One region of the Marinomonas profundi genome, then DNA from elsewhere that is predicted to be linked to it. Evidence: predicted binding sites of a transcription regulator. Region 1 holds the regulator's gene; each other region holds the start of a gene.
The links. The regulator LexA, encoded in region 1, represses DNA repair genes until DNA is damaged. The targets are predictions, from matches to a motif close to TACTGTNTANNTANACAGTA.
Positions count from the first base shown of each region.

Region 1 (4,750 bases):
GCAGCGTTTATATGAAGGTGGTTATATAACGTATATGCGTACTGACTCGACCAATTTGAGTGTCGATGCAGTAGAAACGTTGAGAGGTTATATTCTTTCTAACTTTGGTGAAGCGTATATACCAGAAGAACCGATTCGCTATACCAGTAAAGAAGGCGCTCAAGAAGCTCACGAAGCCATCCGACCTTCGGATGTGAGTATTCGTGTGGATGACTTGCAAGGCATGGAAAAAGACGCTCACCGCTTATATGACTTGATTCGTAGTCAATTCATGGCGTGTCAAATGACTCCGGCGCTCTATACCTCTACAACGATTACCGTGACCAGTGGCGATTATGAGTTTAAGGCCAAGGGGCGTATTTTGCGTTTTGATGGTTACACTCGCGCCATGCAGACAGTAGCGAAAAAAGGCGAAGACAATATCTTGCCAGATGTAGGGCAAGGAGAATATCTGGATCTTAAAGAGTTGTTGCCTGAGCAGCATTTCACCAAACCTGTGGCGCGTTTTAGCGAAGCAAGCTTGGTTAAAGAACTTGAGAAGCGCGGCATTGGTCGTCCGTCGACATACGCTTCTATCATTTCTACGATTCAAGATCGTGGTTATGTGCGCGTTGAGAATCGTCGCTTTTACGCTGAAAAAATGGGCGATATTGTGACTGAGCGCTTGGTTGATAGCTTTAATTCTTTAATGAATTTCAGTTTTACAGCGCAAATGGAAGAGCAATTGGACGATATTGCGGAAGGCCATAAAGACTGGATTAAAACGCTGAATGCGTTTTATAAAGATTTCAGCTCCGTGCTTGCGAAAGCCGAGTCGCCAGATGGCGGCATGATGCTAAATGAGCCCACACCGACAGACATTGAGTGTCCAACCTGTTCTCGTCCGATGCAGATTCGTACCGCCAGTACGGGCGTCTTTATGTCTTGTTCTGGTTATGTGCTGCCACCGAAAGAGCGTTGTAAAGCAACGATTAACCTTGTTCGTGGCGATGAAGTGGTTGCGGTAGACGATGAAGAGGGCGAATCTAAAGCGCTCATCAATAAGCATCGCTGTAAAATCTGTGGCTCGGCTATGGACAGCTACTTGATGGATGAGCACCGCAAACTGCATGTTTGTGGTAATAATCCGGCTTGCTCTGGTTACGAAGTGGAAGCGGGTGCGTTTAAGATTAAAGGCTACGACGGTCCGACGCTTGAATGTGATAAGTGTGGCTCTGAAATGCAGCTCAAAACAGGTCGTTTTGGTAAGTATTTCGGTTGTACCAGCGATGACTGTAAAAACACCCGTAAACTGCTGAAAAGTGGTGAAGCCGCGCCGCCAAAAATGGATCCTGTGCCTATGCCTGATCTGGCGTGTCAAAAAGTAGAAGACCACTATGTGCTTCGAGATGGTGCCACTGGTTTGTTCTTGGCGGCCAGTCAATTCCCGCGTAAACGGGAAACTCGTGCGCCCTTGGTGGAAGAGTTATTGCCTTATATGGATCAAATCGATCCTAAGTATCACTTTTTTGCGAAAGCGCCCAGGAAAGATGCTGAAGGGCGCCCCGCTATTATTCGCTACAGCCGTAAGACAAAAGAGCAGTATGTCATGACGGAAGAAGAAGGCAAACCAACGGGCTGGAAGGCGTTTTATGTTGGTTCTAAGTGGGTGATCGAAGAGGGTAAGAAAAAATGAGCGGCGTCACCTTGGCGAGTTTGACCAATCAAAAGCTGGATACGGCAAGGCGTTTTATTCAGCAGAGTCAAGAGAGTGGCGAGGCATGGTTAAACGTTGGGCTGGAAAGTTCGGCTATTTTTCAATTAAGAAGTGCGTTAAATGGCTTGTTGAAAGAAGTGTCGACGGCTTATTCGCTGTCTGGCTCTCTGGATGTCGCTAACTTGCTGCTTGAAGCTGAAAAAAAACAGATAATGATTCCAGTATTAACCGAATTGGCGGACTTGCTTTCGCGCTCTGATTCTTGGTGTTTTCAGTTGAATCAGGCTTATTTGGTGCAGTTTGAATGTCGAGCTTCCGCCTCATCAGTCGTTCAAGGCGATAACCTGATTGGTCGTGGCAGTGATGCTGGCGCATCGGTGAGTTTGTATTTGGCGAAACTGATCGAATTGGTATTACGTTTTAGAGAAGAGTCATCAGAGTATTGAATATGAAAGAGTCCTACCTAGAGATTGTTGAGCTGGATAACGGCGATATTGTGCTGCGTCCAGCCAGTGAAAATGGTGAGGAAACCGTTCCGTTGGCAATATTGCAGATTCCAAATGATACCCGATCTTATTTAAAAGATCGCTATTTTGAATTAGCAAAATGCATGTTCCATGCCGGGGTTGATTTTGTTTACTCAGACGATTCGTTTTTTGATGAAGACTCAGAGTATCTTGATGAAGAAGAGTTTCGTCCTAAAATCTTGCATTAATTTTGTGGGTTTTGTGGCGTGGAATTAATGACCAATAAAAAAGCGACGCTTAGGCTTCGCTTTTTTATTGGTGATTTTGCTTGTTGGTTTTGACGTTTGTCTTGATGATCGAGCTCAAAAACATAGAACTCAAAGACCTTGTCGAATAACCCCAACGGATAAGCCTTCAATGGCAAAATCTTCGCTTTCAAGGTCGACGATGATGTCGTTGAATGCTTCATTTGCTGGAATAAGGCGGACAATATGGCCATTCTGTTCGAAGCGTTTAACCGTTACTTCATCGCCAATGCGGGCGACAACAATTTGCCCATTACGAACCTCAGTGGTTTTGTGTACGGCCAGCAAATCCCCCTCCATAATGCCAATGTCTTTCATGCTGGTGCCTGATACGGACAGAAAGTAGTCGGCTTGAGGAGAAAACATATTGGCGGGTATGTTCACGTGAGAAGCAATGTTCTCTTGCGCCAAAATAGGGTACCCTGCTGCCACTTTGCCGATGACAGGTAGGCCAAGGTCTTCTTTGGCTTCATCATTGGATGCACGGTCAACTAAGCGTATTCCTCGTGAGGCGCCAGACAGCATCTCTATTGCGCCTTTTTTACACAAGGCTTTGAGATGTTCTTCGGCCGCATTAGGGGATTTAAATCCTAGTCGACGGGCTATTTCTGCTCTCGTAGGTGGAAAACCAGTTTCACTGATAAATTCGCGAATGGTTTCTAGTACGTCAGATTGTCTTTTGGTCAATTTAATCATAGGGCATCTGGTTGTTTATACAGTAACTGTTATTATATACAGCATTCTTAACGATACTCAATGATATAAATGCTTTCAGACGAACTAAAAACACAAATTCAACTTGCATACCGAGCCTCTTTGGAGGCGAAGTCCCATAAACCAAGGGCTGGGCAGCGCCAGATGATTGGTGCGATTGCACGCACCTTGGGAAATATTAAACAAGGCTCAGAAGGTGAGCGACTGGATGAAAAACACGTTGCCGTGATTGAAGCCGGTACCGGCACGGGCAAAACCTTGTCGTATTGTCTTGCTGCCATTCCCATTGCGAAAGCGCGAGGCTTGAAATTAATCATTTCTACTGCAACCGTTGCTTTGCAAGAGCAGATTCTGCACAAAGAGTTGCCAGACCTGCTTGAGCATACCGATCTGGTTTTTAAGTACACGCTTGCTAAAGGGCGAGGGCGTTACCTGTGTTTGAATAATCTTGAGGGTTTTTTGAATTCTGAAGAGCAAGCCATGGATGACATGTTTGCGGGCCTTTTTGAGCAGCACCTCCATTCAGACGATGTTAATACCGTGCTTTACCAAGAGATGGATGCCGCCTTGCAAAAAGGCGACTGGGATGGCGACAAAGACAATTGGGCTGGCATCGTCCGTGACCAAGACTGGCGGCGCTTAACCACGGATCATCAGCAATGCACCAATCGTAATTGTGCGAATTATTCAGCTTGTCCGTTCTTTAAAGCGCGGGCAGAGATAGAAGTCGCCGATGTCATTGTGGCCAACCACGACTTGGTGTTGGCAGACTTGTCATTAGGCGGTGGCGCTATTTTGACGCCACCAAAAGACACTATTTATGTGTTTGATGAAGGCCATCACCTGCCTGACAAGGCGATTGGCCACTTTCGACATGAAGTGCGTTTGCAGCAAAGCATCACTTGGCTTCGTCAGCTGGAAAAAAACTTAGTCAACCTTAAGCAAGAGTTGACGAGTGAGGTGAGTTTGACGGGGAATTTATTGTTAAAAATCCCGCAGCAAATACAGAGTGTTGTGAATTTTATTCAATATGCTCAACAAGGTTTGGCTCCTTATATTCAAGGTTTAGGGCTGGATCAAGACAATAACCAACATCGTTTTGTATTTGGTCAGATTCCTGATGAATTGCGCCAATTAGCTTACAGCTTGCAAACGTCCTATCAAAAGTTGTTTAACAGTATTGAAAATATCCAAGATGAATGCAAAAAGACCAAGCAAAATGAAGGCATGGGTGTCACGCCTGAAACCGCCGAAATCTGGCAGCCTATTTTGGGGGTTATTCTTGGTCGTTTAGAGCAATGTATAGGGTTGTGGCGCTTGTATTCTGCGGTTGATGACCAAAATTTTCCGCCTAATGCCCGTTGGTTGGTGTTATCTGGCCAAGGAATGGAGCAAGATATCGAGCTAGGCGGTTCTCCTATCTTGGCCGCCAATACATTAAAGCAACAGCTGTGGGACAAATGTTTTGGGGCGGTCGTTACGTCGGCCACTTTAACCGCTTTGAATCAGTTTCATCGTTTTAATATGCGTTCTGGTGTGCCGAGAGAGAGTGAATATTTACGTGTCAT
Region 1 is NZ_CP073013.1:3,573,916-3,578,665, reverse strand. Features, by position in the region: gene topA (type I DNA topoisomerase) at 1-1,675, shown strand, start outside; gene J8N69_RS16730 (DUF6586 family protein) at 1,672-2,142, shown strand; gene J8N69_RS16725 (hypothetical protein) at 2,145-2,411, shown strand; gene lexA (transcriptional repressor LexA) at 2,541-3,164, opposite strand; gene dinG (ATP-dependent DNA helicase DinG) at 3,234-4,750, shown strand, end outside.

Region 2 (4,750 bases), 110 kb from region 1:
AAGCATTTCTTTATGTCGCCCTGCGCCGGTGGCCTTGCGGTTGAAATAGACGAAAAAGTGGTTTATCTCGTGACCTCATCAAGCCCCGTTGGAAAGTCCTTGCTTGGCAAAACGCTTGGCGATGAGATTGAACTGCTGCAAAACGGCAAGCAAATAGCGTATGAAATAACCATGATAGGCTAAAGCGCCTATTGTAATGGACAAATTTGGTTCAGACCCTAGAGAGTCAGACTCGCTTCGCATATAATGCTTTGCCTTAAAATATTCAGTTCTTTTGTCTGACGTTCAAAATTCAGCAAATCATTGCTAGTTAGATAGAAAACACTCCAAGATCACTCTCTTACTGAGACAGTAATAGGAAAGAAATTATGCGCAGCCATTATTGCGGCGAGTTAAATGCTTCTAACATTTCACAAGAAATTACCCTATGCGGTTGGGTTCATCGTCGTCGTGACCACGGTGGCGTTATTTTCTTAGACATTCGTGACCGCGAAGGAATCACGCAAGTTGTTTTCGACCCAGATCGTGCCGAAAGCTTTGCATTGGCTGACAGTGTGCGTAACGAGTTTGTGGTTAAGCTAAAAGGTCTAGTACGTGCTCGTCCTGAAGGCACCGTCAACCCTAATATGAACACTGGTGAAATTGAAGTGTTAGGAACGGCGCTTGAAATCCTTAATGCTGCCAAAACACCACCATTTCAGCTTGATGAGCACCAGTCCGTTGGTGAAGACGTTCGCTTGAAAAATCGTTTCATCGATTTGCGTCGCCCTGAAATTCAACAAAAAATGCGTTTCCGTTCGAAAGTAACCTCTGTATTGCGCCGCTATTTAGATGGCAACGGATTTCTGGACATCGAAACCCCCATTTTGACTCGTGCAACACCAGAAGGCGCCCGCGACTACTTGGTGCCAAGCCGTACTCAACAAGGTAGCTTTTTTGCTTTGCCGCAGTCACCGCAGCTTTTCAAACAATTGTTGATGGTGTCTGGCTTTGATCGTTATTACCAAATTGCCAAATGCTTTCGTGATGAAGATTTGCGCGCCGATCGTCAGCCGGAGTTCACTCAAGTGGACATTGAAACCTCGTTCATGAGTGAAAAAGAGATCATGGCGATGACGGAAGATATGATTGTTAGCTTGTTCAAAGAGCTAATGAACGTTGACTTGGGTACTTTCCCGCGCATGCCATATTCGGAAGCGATGGAAACTTACGGTAGCGATAAGCCCGATCTGCGTATCCCATTGACCATAGTTAGCGTGTCTGACTTGATGGCAAATGTGGATTTCAAAGTATTCTCTGGTCCAGCGACGGATTCAAAGGGGCGTGTTGCTGCCCTTAAAGTACCGGGTGGGAATGCGCTAACTCGTAAGCAGATTGATGATTACACTAAATTTGTTTCCATCTATGGCGCGAAAGGTTTGGCTTACATCAAGGTAAACGATAAATCTAACCTTGAAGAAGGCTTGCAGTCTCCTATTGTTAAGTTCTTGCCAGTTGAGGTTCGCGCTGCTTTGCTTGAGCGCCTTGAAGCAGAGGACGGTGACTTGATTTTCTTCGGTGCCGATTCTGCAAAAGTAGTTAACGAAGCATTGGGTGCACTGCGTTGTAAACTGGGTGAAGACTTAGACCTTTATACTTGCAAGTGGGCGCCACTGTGGGTTGTTGACTTCCCCATGTTTGAAGAAACAAGTGATGGCGGTATTACGGCTATTCACCATCCATTTACAGCGCCTTCATGCTCGCCTGAAGATCTAAAAGCCAGCCCATTAATGGCGCTTTCTCAGGCTTATGACATGGTGCTGAATGGCACTGAATTGGGCGGTGGTTCTATTCGTATTCACCAGTCTTCTATGCAAGAAACTGTCTTTGAATTACTGAATATCAGCAAAGAAGAGCAAGAAGAGAAATTCGGTTTCTTGTTAGACGCCTTGAAATTTGGTGCGCCACCACATGGCGGCTTGGCGTTTGGTTTAGATCGCTTGGTAATGTTAATGACGGGCTCTAGCTCTATTCGTGACGTGATTGCTTTCCCTAAAACACAAAGTGCGACTTGCCTATTAACGCAAGCGCCAGGTGAAGTAAGTGAGAAGCAATTGAAAGAATTAAACATTCGCATCAGAAAGCCTGTTGTTGAGTCTTAACTTTTGCCATTAAACTTACTTTAAAACAGTAAGTTATGTTAAAGGATTGCAAGAAAAACGTAAAAGGCCGCTTATTAGCGGTCTTTTTTGTATTTTGGCATTGCATACTTTGTAAAGGGCTGTTGAAATATACAGTAACTATACAAGGCACAGAAAATTATGGTCACGACCAGAATTTTAGCGATTGATCCAGGCTCTCGAGTGACGGGCTTTGCTATTGTTGATGCGATAAATGGCAAAGCGACGTACGTTAATAGTGGCTGTATCCGTCTGCCAGATGAGGCGTTGTCTGTACGGCTTAAGCATATTTTTAATCATGTTTCTGCTTTATTAGAAGAATACCAGCCTGATGAATTTGCCATTGAAGAAGTATTTTTAGCAAAAAATGCCAACTCAGCGTTAAAGCTTGGGCAGGCTAGAGGGGCGGCTATTGTTGCTGCTTCACTGAAGGAATTGGTGGTGCATGAATATGCGGCTCGACGGGTCAAGCAATCTGTCGTCGGAAACGGCAACGCAGATAAAATACAGGTTCAAATGATGGTGCAGCTTTTACTTAATTTATCCTCTAAACCTCAGGCAGACGCTGCGGATGCCTTGGCGATCGCCTTGTGTCATGCTAATACGCGCACGTCTGGCGGCTTAGAGTATGGCATTGGTAAACGGGCGGGGCGCTCCTCTAAGCGCTGGACAGAACAAGATGTAAGGAAAACAATGTGATCGGACGAGTTGTCGGCACTTTGGTTGAAAAAACACCACCAGAATTATTGGTTGATGTAGGCGGCATAGGGTATGAAGTCAGCGCCTCTATGACCACCATTTATGACCTACCTCAAGTTGGCGGACAAGTAACGCTTTATACGCATTTGTTAGTCAAAGAAGATTCCCACACTCTTTATGGTTTTATTGATAAGAGCGAGCGTGCGCTGTTCCGTATTCTTATCAAGGTAAACGGTATCGGCCCCAAAATGGCGTTGGCTATTTTGTCCAGCATGTCGTCACAGGAATTAATCAACAACGTTCAGGAGTCTGATGTATCGGCTCTTACGCGCATTCCTGGCGTCGGCAAAAAAACCGCCGAGCGGCTGATTATTGAATTGCGTGACAAGCTTGGCCAAGCCGCGAAAAATGATTTGTTTTCGACGCCAACCGTATTGCGTCAAGTTCAGGCTGACCCTAGGCAAGAGGCGGAGGCTGCGCTTATTTCACTTGGCTATAAACCTCAAGAAGCGGCTAAGGCGATTGCGGGGGTTCCTGTGGATGCTGCCAGTAGCGAAGATGTAATTAAAGCGGCGCTAAAAGGAATGCTGAGGCAATAAAGCATGATTGAACACGATCGTATTATTTCTTCCGAAATTAAAGGCAATGATCGACAAGTGGATCGAGCAATACGGCCGCAAGCACTTGCTGAATATATTGGTCAACCCGTTGTGCGAGAGCAGATGGAGATTTTTATTGAAGCGGCAAGGCAGCGCAGTGAGCCGCTTGATCATACCTTGATATTTGGCCCCCCCGGTTTAGGAAAAACAACCCTTGCCCACATTATCGGCAATGAAATGGGGGCTGAGGTAAGAACAACATCTGGGCCTGTATTGGAAAGGGCGGGAGATTTAGCGGCCCTTCTAACCAATTTAAACGAAGGTGATATTCTATTTATTGATGAAATACATAGATTAAGCCCTGCTATTGAAGAAGTATTATATCCAGCCATGGAAGACTATCAGCTGGATATAATGATAGGCGAAGGACCGGCGGCAAGATCAATTAAAATTGAACTCCCTCCCTTTACGCTTGTCGGAGCAACGACGCGGGCAGGCTTGTTAACGTCTCCTTTGCGCGATCGATTTGGGATCGTGCAGCGGTTAGAGTTTTATGATGTTGAGTCATTGACCACCATTGTTGCCAGATCTGCAGGAAAAATGGGCATGGAGCTTGATCATTCAGGTTGTTTTGAAGTCGCCAGGAGGTCACGAGGAACGCCCAGGATAGCCAACCGATTATTGCGTCGAGTAAGGGATGTTGCGCAAGTTAGTGGCGAGCAACATATTGGACAAAAGGTTGCTCAACGTGCGCTAGATATGTTAAGTGTAGATACCGAAGGTTTTGACCATCTTGATAGGCGTATGTTGTTGACTATGATAGAAAAATTTGACGGGCGACCGGTCGGGTTAGACAGTGTTTCTGCCGCGCTGGGGGAAGATAAAGATACAATAGAAGACGTCATCGAGCCGTTTTTGATTCAGCAAGGTTTTATTATTAGAACGCCAAGAGGTCGTCAGGTCACGAAGCGTGCTTATGAACATTTTAATTATCAACTACCTTCAGATTTTAAATAGAGGTTAATAATGTCAATTTGGGGTCTTATCGCCAGTGCTAGTCTTGTGGTTCAACTTGTTATGTTGATATTGCTAGCCGCTTCCGTATTTTCATGGATTGTAATATTTCAACGAATTCGGGTATTAAAAGAAGCAAGAAAAATTCGCTCTACCTTTGAAGAGCAGTTTTGGTCCGGTATTGATCTAAGCCAGCTTTATCGAAAGCTTACGCAAGAAGGTAGAAAAAGCGGTGGGATGGAAACGATTTTCACTTCTGGAATAAAAGAATTTACTCGA
Region 2 is NZ_CP073013.1:3,468,353-3,473,102, reverse strand. Features, by position in the region: gene J8N69_RS16235 (GreA/GreB family elongation factor) at 1-183, shown strand, start outside; gene aspS (aspartate--tRNA ligase) at 369-2,141, shown strand; gene ruvC (crossover junction endodeoxyribonuclease RuvC) at 2,301-2,858, shown strand; gene ruvA (Holliday junction branch migration protein RuvA) at 2,855-3,457, shown strand; gene ruvB (Holliday junction branch migration DNA helicase RuvB) at 3,461-4,474, shown strand; gene tolQ (protein TolQ) at 4,484-4,750, shown strand, end outside.
Region 2: a site for LexA is predicted at 2,259-2,278, ahead of ruvC (crossover junction endodeoxyribonuclease RuvC). Genes of this name have one in related genera too.

Region 3 (4,750 bases), 1.4 Mb from region 1:
GCTTATTGAAAGTGCTGCGCATAGTATAAAAGCTGATTTTTTCATTTGTATTATCCTTACTCTGGTATGCTAATGATAAAGTAATTATCAACAAGATCGAATAGAGAATGACTCATGACTAGCGAAAATCAAGAGCTAAAGAGAGCGGGACTCAAGGTAACCTTACCACGAGTGAAAATTTTACAAATTCTTGAGGGTGCAGGTGACCGTCATATGAGTGCGGATGACGTTTATCGCACTTTGCTTGATCAAGGTGAAGATGTTGGCTTGGCAACGGTTTACCGTGTCTTGACTCAGTTTGAAACAGCGGGCTTAGTCCAGCGTCATCATTTTGAGGCTGGCACGGCGGTTTTTGAGCTGGCAAAAGGCGATCACCATGATCATATGATTTGTCTGGACTCAGGCAAAGTGATTGAGTTTGTTGACCCTATTATTGAAAAACGTCAGCGTGAAATCGCAGAAGAGCATGGCTTTGATATCGAAGACCACAGCTTAATTATTTACGTTCGACCTAAAAAGAAATAAAACAATTTATTTCTTAGAGAACAAAAAAGGTCTAAATGTTACCATTTAGACCTTTTTTATTAAACCGACTTTAGTAACCTGATTCCGTTGTCATGGTTTTACTGCAGTTGAACATTGCCCAGCATTTCTCTAGCGTGAGCCAATGTTTGCTCCGTTAGTTCTAGTCCCCCGAGTAAGCGAGCGATTTCTTGAGTGCGATCGTGATCTTTTAATAGATTGACTTGCGAGGAGGTTGCGTCATCGGCGATGAGCTTACTAACACGCAGATGTTGGTTGCCCTGAGCCGCAACTTGCGCCAAATGAGTAACGCAGAAAACTTGTCCTCGTTTGCCAACCGAACGCAACATACGCCCGACCACTTCGGCAATGCCGCCACTTATGCCCACATCGACTTCATCGAAGACCAGTGTTGGGATAATGGAGGTGTGGGCGGTGACGACTTGAATGCCTAAGCTGATGCGTGACAACTCACCACCTGACGCCACTTTGCGCAATGGCTGAGCTGGTTGCCCTGGGTTAGACGCTATCATGTATTCGATGTCTTCAAAGCCGTTTGCGGTGACTTGGTTTAATGGTTGGCATTGAATGAAAAAGCGCGCGTGGGGCATACCGAGCCCATGTATTTGCTCTTCGACTTTTTGTGCTAAGTCGTCTTTTGCTGTAATGCGTTTTTCCGTTAGAGTGGTGGCGAGTGCGGTGAGCTTTTCATAAGCTTGTTCTTCTTTTTCTTTCAGTGATTCTACGCTTTCTTCACTGCTTTGCAGGCTGTTAAGTTCGGCTTCCACACTTGCGCGTAAAGATAAAAGCCCTTCTGGCAGGGTTCTGTGTTTGCGAGCGGTATCGTAAATATCCGACAAACGGTGTTCCACATCAGTCAGGCGTTCTGGGTTTTGCTCTAAGGTGTCTTGGTAATGATGCAAGCTATCAGCCGCTTCCTGGGCTTGTATTAATGCCACATTCATCATTTCTAGGGCGTTGTCCAATTCCTTAGTCGCTGGACGAATCTGGCTGGCGCTGTTAATGGCTTGATGCAATAAAGAGCAAACATTGCCTTCGTCGCTGTCGATTAAGATTCCACTGGCTTGGTACGCTTTAAACTGGGAGTCTGCAATGTTGGATAAGAAGGCTTGCTCGTTTTCTAGTGCTTCGATTTCGCCTTCTTTGAGGTCCAGCTGTTGCAGCTCTTGAGCTTGATAAGACAGCAATTGGATTTTTGCATCTTGCTCGGAAGAGCGGTTCTGTAACGCAGAGAGCTCTTCTTTGAGCTGTCGCCACGCCGTATATTGTAGGCTCACTTTTTTACTCAAGTCAGTCAATTGACCGTAGGCATCAAGCTGCTGTCTTTGGGCGTTCTTTTTAAGCAACGATTGGTGCTCGTGCTGCCCGTGAATATCAACAAGGTGGCTACCCACTTCTTTAAGATCGTTTAATGTGCAAGGACGACCGTTAATATAGGCCTTAGAGCGCCCTTCTTTGCTAATCACACGGCGTAATATGCAATGTTGATCGTGTTCTAAATCTCTCTCTTCCAGCCACCTATGAACATGCGGATAATGTTGGATGTCAAAACTGGCACTGATGTCGGCTTTTTTTTCGCCATGACGAACAACCGCCGCGTCAGTTCGGTCACCCAAACAAAGCGACAGAGCATCCACCATAATGGATTTACCCGCGCCTGTTTCCCCTGAAATCACAGTCATGCCTTTGTGGAACTCCAACTCTAAGGATTCAACAATGGCGAAATTGGAAATAGCGATGCTGGTCAGCATAAAAGACTCCGAAAGAGAATATATTTTATATGGTTATTTATACAGTACTTGGTTGTTTTTTGACAAGTAGGAGAGCGATATTATTTTTTGAAAGAGGCTTAAACAGCAGCGATGTGGTGAGCATACGCTTGTTGTTTCAGTTTCATATGAATGGCAATTGTATTTCAAATGAAACCTTACTATCATCAAACTGAAATATTTTCTTTCTATAGTGGTTCTTTCTTTTCTAATAAAAACTCATTGTGAGGAACACGGAAATGCATAATTTGAAGTTGGTGTCGGTAGTGGTTGGGTTGTCTATGGCGAGCTCGGGCTTTGCGGCGACACAAATAGAGTGGTGGCACGCTATGGGTGGTGCCAATGGTGAGAAGGTTGATGAAATGGCGAAGGCCTTCAATGACTCTCAGAACGACTACGAGGTGAAGCCGGTCTATAAAGGCAATTATACCGAGACCATGACGTCGGCGATTGCGGCGTTTCGTGCTAAGCAGCAGCCTGCCATTGTGCAGGTATTTGAAGTGGGTACAGCCAGTATGATGGCGGCCCAAGGCGCGATTTATCCCGTGCATCAGTTGATGAAAGATTCAGGCCAAGCGTTTGATGAAAGCACCTATTTAAGCGCGGTAACGGGTTATTATTCGAACAGTGAAGGGCAGATGTTGTCTTTGCCGTTTAACAGCTCAACGCCTGTTTTGTATTACAACAAAGATTTGTTCAAAAAAGCCGGTATCAGCCAAGCGCCTAAAACCTGGCAAGACGTTGAAAGCGTGTCTAAAAAACTACTAGCGTCTGGGGTAACCTGTGGTTTTACCACGGCGTGGCAATCTTGGGTGCAGTTAGAAAACCTAAGTGCGCGTCATAACGTGCCGTTTGCCACGCTGGAAAATGGTTTTGGTGGCGTGAAAACCGAGCTTACCTTCAATGGTCCGTTGCAAGTGGCTCATGTAGAGAAAATGGGCGAATGGCAAAAGAACGGTATTTTTAGTTACTCGGGTCGAACCAACGACGGCGCGGCGAAGTTCTATAGCCAAGAATGCGCGATGTTTACCGAGTCTTCGGCGGGGCTTGCCGGTATCAAGCGAAATGCGACCTTTGACTTTGGTGTTGCTGAGCTGCCTTACTGGGAAGGCAAGGTAAAACAGCCGTCTAATACCATTATTGGTGGCGCGTCTTTATGGGTGTTGCAAGGCCATTCTAAAGAAGAATACAAAGGCGTGGCGTCTTTCCTAAGTTTCTTATCAAGTCCTTCTGTACAGGCCGACTGGCACCAGTTTTCAGGCTATTTGCCAATCACTAAAGCGGCGTATGATTTGACCAAGAAACAAGGTTTTTATGCGGCTAATTCAGGTACAGAAACGGGTGTGACCCAAATGACAACGGGTACGCCAACGGCTAATACCAAAGGGGTGCGCTTGGGTAACTTTGTACAAATTCGTGGCATCATCGATGAAGCGCTAGAGTCTGTATGGAGTGGCGATGTAAACGCTCAACGCGCGCTAAATACCGCGGTTGAACGTGGCAATGCGCAACTTCGCCGTTTTGAAAAAGCGAACAATTAAGTGTAATCAACGCCCTTGTGTATTAACGCATGAGGGCGTTTTTTTTACTTAGATAAAGGTGTTTTTTCATGTGTCGTTCTCTTTTGTCTGGATTGTCCGATGACAGTTACTTTTCCTCATAAAGTCTTACCTTGGCTGCTGTTGTTACCGCAGTTGTTGGTGACGGCGATTTTCTTTCTATGGCCTGCTGAGCAAGCGTTAGAGCAAGCGTTTTACCGAGAAGACGCGTTTGGCCTAAGTCGTGAATTTATTGGCCTAGAAAATTTTACCGATTTGTTTACCGATCCTTTGTATTACCAGTCGATGTTGACCACCTTGGTGTTCAGCTTTTCGGTGGCCATTGTCGGTATGTCCTTGGCGCTGTTGCTGGCGGTGATGGCGGATCGAATTATTCGCGGCAAGTTGGCTTATCAAACCTTGTTAATCTGGCCTTATGCCGTGGCGCCTGCGTTGGCGGGGGTCTTGTGGTGGATTTTATTTGATCCGAGCATGGGGCCGATCGCCCTGTGGTTGAAGTCGGCGGGTATTCATTGGAACCATTATTTAGATGGCAACCAAGCCATGATATTGGTGGTAATCGCCTCAACTTGGAAGCAAATCAGTTACAACTTCTTGTTCTTCCTTGCAGGATTGCAAGCCGTGCCGCGCTCGTTGATTGAAGCGGCGGCGATTGATGGTGCTAGCCCGTTCAAGCGCTTTTGGACCATTGTCTTTCCGCTTTTGTCGCCGACGACTTTTTTCTTGTTGGTGGTTAACCTTGTGTATGCCTTCTTTGAAACCTTCGGGGTGATCGATGCGACCACCAAGGGCGGCCCAGGACAAAGCACCACAACCTTGGTTTACAAAGTGTTTGATGACGGTTTTGTCGGTTTGGATCTGGGCGGATCGGCGGCGCAA
Region 3 is NZ_CP073013.1:2,130,528-2,135,277, forward strand. Features, by position in the region: gene J8N69_RS17125 (outer membrane protein assembly factor BamE) at 1-45, opposite strand, end outside; gene fur (ferric iron uptake transcriptional regulator) at 115-525, shown strand; gene recN (DNA repair protein RecN) at 624-2,294, opposite strand; gene ugpB (sn-glycerol-3-phosphate ABC transporter substrate-binding protein UgpB) at 2,552-3,853, shown strand; gene ugpA (sn-glycerol-3-phosphate ABC transporter permease UgpA) at 3,953-4,750, shown strand, end outside.
Region 3: a site for LexA is predicted at 2,322-2,341, ahead of recN (DNA repair protein RecN). Genes of this name have one in related genera too.

Region 4 (4,750 bases), 1.6 Mb from region 1:
ACCAGCTAGTTTGAAAGACGATAGCAAAGTTCTAGCTCGCTAGGTCATTGTTCCCTGACCACCGTAGTTTGGTAAGGAATGTAAAATGCGTCATCGTAAGAGTGGACGTCACTTAAACCGTACTAGCTCACATCGTAAAGCGATGTTTAAAAACATGGCTGCTTCTTTGTTCGAACACGAAGTTATTAAAACTACGTTGCCGAAAGCAAAAGAACTACGTCGTGTTGCTGAGCCGTTAATCACATTGGCGAAAGTTGATTCTGTTGCGAATCGTCGCCTTGCCTTTGCTCGTACTCGTAGCAAAGATGCAGTAGGTAAATTGTTCTCTGAACTTGGTCCTCGTTACCAAGCTCGTCCTGGTGGTTATGTTCGCATTCTTAAATGTGGCTTCCGCTCAGGTGACAATGCGCCTATGGCTTATGTTGAATTGGTCGATCGTCCAGTCACAGAAGCCGCTGAGTAATATCAGTTTGTAATAAAAAGCCGAGCTATTTAATTAGCTCGGCTTTTTTTTGCCTGAATTAAACCGCTATTAAGGTGTCTTGGTGCCAAGATAGGGTATAAAAAAACACCCGATGAAATACGCTTTCATCGGGTGTTTTTGTTTTTTTTATCACAATAACTAACTGAGCATCGGCTTTAAAAAGCGTCCGGTATGAGATTTTTCTGCCTGAGCAATCTCTTCTGGTGTGCCCTCTGCGACGATATAACCGCCTCCGCTGCCGCCTTCTGGCCCTAAGTCGACAACCCAGTCTGCTGTTTTTATGACATCAAGATTATGCTCGATGACAACGACGGTATTGCCATGGTCTCTGAGTCGATGGAGCACTTTTAATAACTGCTCAATATCGGCGAAATGCAATCCTGTTGTCGGCTCATCTAAGATATACAAAGTGGCACCGGTGTCTCGTTTAGAGAGCTCTTTGGCAAGTTTAACGCGCTGCGCTTCACCGCCTGACAAGGTTGTCGCCGCTTGCCCTAGTCGTATGTAGCCTAAGCCTACGTCTATCAGAGTTTGCAGTTTTCGCGCAATAGAAGGGACGGGATCAAAGAATTCCCTAGCGTCTTCAATGGTCATTTCTAAGCATTCGCGAATGTTCTTGCCTTTGTAGTGTATTTCTAAGGTTTCACGATTGTAGCGTTTGCCTTTGCATACATCGCAAGGCACGTAAACGTCAGGGAGAAAGTGCATTTCTACCTTAATGACGCCATCACCTTGGCAGGCTTCGCAGCGGCCGCCTTTGACGTTAAAGCTGAAGCGTCCCGGCTTGTAGCCTCGTGAGCGAGATTCTTGCGTTGCCGAGAACAGCTCTCTCATCGGGGTGAAAATGCCAGTGTAGGTGGCAGGGTTTGATCTTGGTGTACGGCCAATTGGGCTCTGGTCAATGTCCACACATTTATCAAATAAGTCTAAGCCCTCAATGCGTTCATGCGGTGCGGCCTTCAGTGTGGTCGCGCCATTAAGAACTGTTGCTGCAAGCGGGTACAAGGTGCCATTTATTAAGGTTGACTTGCCAGAGCCAGACACGCCTGTGATGCACGTCATCACGCCGACGGGGATTTGCAGGTTAACGGTGTTGAGATTGTTGCCTGTTGCGCCGATCAGTTTGAGAAACTGCTGGTCTTTGGCTTTGTGTCGAATGGCGGGGATGGCAATTTTTCGTTTGCCAGTTAGAAATTGCCCGGTCACGGATTCCGGACAATCCATAATATCTTGTGGTGTGCCACTGGCAATAATTTGTCCGCCATGAACGCCGGCCCCTGGGCCTATGTCGACCACAAAGTCGGCAACGCGGATCGCGTCTTCATCGTGCTCTACTACAATGACGGTATTGCCTAAATCTCGGAGTCGAGTCAATGTGGCAATGAGTCGTTCGTTGTCGCGCTGGTGTAAGCCAATTGACGGTTCGTCAAGGATATACATAACACCAACCAGGCCGGCACCAATTTGGCTAGCAAGACGAATACGTTGCGCTTCGCCGCCAGAGAGTGAGTCGGCTTTGCGGTCCAGAGTGAGATATTCCAAGCCAACGTTGACTAGAAAGGTGAGGCGGTCACGAATTTCTTTAAGAATTTTCGAGGCGATTTCCCCGCGCGATCCCGGTAGTTCGAGCGCTTCAAAATACTTCAAGCATTCTGCGATGGGGTAGGTCACTACTTCCGGTAGGGTCTGCTCGGCAATAAAGACGTTGCGGGCAGATCGATTGAGTCGAGTGCCATGACAATCTGGGCAAGCTTGAATGCTGATGTACTGTGATAAGTCATCACGCACGCTGTCGGACTCGGTTTCGTGATAGCGGCGTTGTAGATTTGGGATAACACCTTCAAATGAATGAGAGCGCGTCATTTTATCGCCGCGTTCATTAATATAGATGAAATCTATTTTGTCTTTTTCGGAGCCTTGCAAAATACGTTTTTTGAATTCGCTAGGGATGTCTTTGTATTTCGACTCTATGTCAAATCCATAATGTTTTGCCAAGGCGCTCAGTTGTTGGTAGTAAAAAATACTGCGTCGACCCCAGCCGCGAATCGCGCCTTCTGCGAGAGTGAGCGTTTCATCTTGAATGATTCTATCCGGATCAAACATTTGGTGTGTGCCTAGCCCATCACAGGTTTGGCAAGCACCATTTGGATTGTTAAAAGAAAAAAGGCGAGGTTCTAATTCCGTTAAACTGTAGCCACAAACGGGACAGGCAAATTTACTAGAGAAAATATATTCTTCTTTTTCGTCGTCCATATTGATGACTTTGGCAATGCCATCCGATAAACCAAGGCAAGTTTCAAACGATTCGGCCAAGCGTAATTGCAGATCAGAACGCACTTTGAAACGGTCAATCACGACTTCGATAGTGTGCTTCTTATTCTTTTCTAATGTTGGCGCGTCGTCCAAGTCAACCACAATGCCATCGATTCGGGCACGGATGAAGCCCTTCGACAGCAAATCGCTAATAGTGTGTAAGTGCTCACCTTTTCGATCCTTAACGATGGGGGCAAGTAGCATCATCTTGGTTTCTTCTGGTAGCGATATAACTTTATCGACCATTTGTGATATGGTTTGTGCCTCTAATGGTTCGCCATGATCTGGGCAGCGAGGTTGTCCTGCACGGGCAAATAACAATCGTAGATAATCGTAGATTTCTGTTATTGTACCCACTGTTGATCTGGGGTTGTGAGAGGTGGATTTTTGCTCGATGGAAATCGCAGGGGAAAGACCTTCAATATGGTCTATGTCTGGTTTTTCCATCATGGATAAAAATTGTCTTGCGTAGGTCGAGAGCGATTCTACATAGCGACGCTGCCCTTCGGCGTATAAAGTATCGAAAGCGAGAGAGGATTTACCTGAGCCGGATAGGCCAGTAATCACCACAAGTTTGTTTCTTGGGATGTCTAGGTCCACATTTTTTAAATTGTGAGTGCGGGCCCCGCGTAGGGTAATGGTATCCATGAGTCTCCAATGTGAAGTCGATCAACAGAGTGAATCTGTGAGTAAATTAAATAACTGTCTATTTTTACAGTAGTTGAAATGGAGCTTCAACGGTATTTTCTGTAAAATTGACATCTTTTTCCCTAAGCCTCCATGTTAAACGGTTGTAACCTCTTTATGGATCTACTTGAGCGTCGTTCAGTTCTTGCTTTAGCGCTGATTTATTTATTCAGAATGTTAGGCCTGTTCCTTATTATGCCGGTTATCAGTGTGGCCGCTGATGGCTTAACTGGCGCGGATGCGGCGTTGATCGGGACAGCGATTGGTATTTATGGTCTGACTCAAGCGAGTTTGCAGATTCCAATGGGAATGTGGTCAGATAAAATCGGCCGCAAGCGCGTTATCGTCATTGGACTGTTGTTGTTTGCCGTGGGCAGTTTAATTTGTGCGAACGCAACGGACATAATGACACTGATATTCGGACGGGCGGTCCAGGGTGCGGGCGCTATTGCCAGTACCTTGATGGCATTATTAAGTGATGTGACGAGAGAGCAGAACCGTACCAAAGCCATGGCCATGGTGGGCATTAGTATTGGCGCTTCGTTTATGTTGTCTTTGGTATTGGGGCCCTGGATTTTTGCTTTAGTGGGGCTGTCGGGGCTTTTTTATCTGTCTTTTGCGCTCTCTTTACTGGGCATTGTCTTGATCATTTTTGCCGTGCCGAATATCGTTCAACATACTTTCCGACGCGATACGACACCCAGTATTCAGGCACTAGGTTTGGTGTTGAAAGATTCAAAATTGCGCTTCTTGAATGTCAGCGTCTTGTTATTGCACGCCAGCTTAACAGCGTTGTTTGTGACAGTGCCCAATTTGTTGATCCAGCAGTTTGATTTACCCTTGTCGCAGCATAGCTGGTTATACTTAGCCATCATGGGTTTTGCCTTCGCAGGTATGTTACCATTAGTGATTATTGCCGAATCAAAAGGTAAGACGAAAGACGTGCTGTTCGCCGTGCTGGTGCTGTTAGGCTTAAGCTCGATATTACTGCAATGGGCGCCCTACCTGTGGGTGTTTGGGGTCTTGTTATGGGTGTATTTTGTTGGCTTTAATTCACTGGAAGCGGTGTTGCCTTCTCTGCTTAGTAAGCTAGCACCGGTAGGTTATCGTGGCACGGCAATGGGGGTGTTTTCTACCCATCAGTTTATGGGGTCATTTTTGGGTGGTGTTGGTGGCGGTTGGCTGCTTCAGCATCATTCGAATAGCGGTGTCTTTTGGGTGGTCGGTGTGGTGTTCTTGGCTTGGGCACTTGTTTGTGTTGTCCAG
Region 4 is NZ_CP073013.1:1,478,691-1,483,440, reverse strand. Features, by position in the region: gene J8N69_RS06935 (DNA-directed RNA polymerase subunit alpha) at 1-43, shown strand, start outside; gene rplQ (50S ribosomal protein L17) at 86-463, shown strand; gene uvrA (excinuclease ABC subunit UvrA) at 623-3,445, opposite strand; gene J8N69_RS06920 (MFS transporter) at 3,602-4,750, shown strand, end outside.
Region 4: a site for LexA is predicted at 3,498-3,517, ahead of uvrA (excinuclease ABC subunit UvrA). Genes of this name have one in related genera too.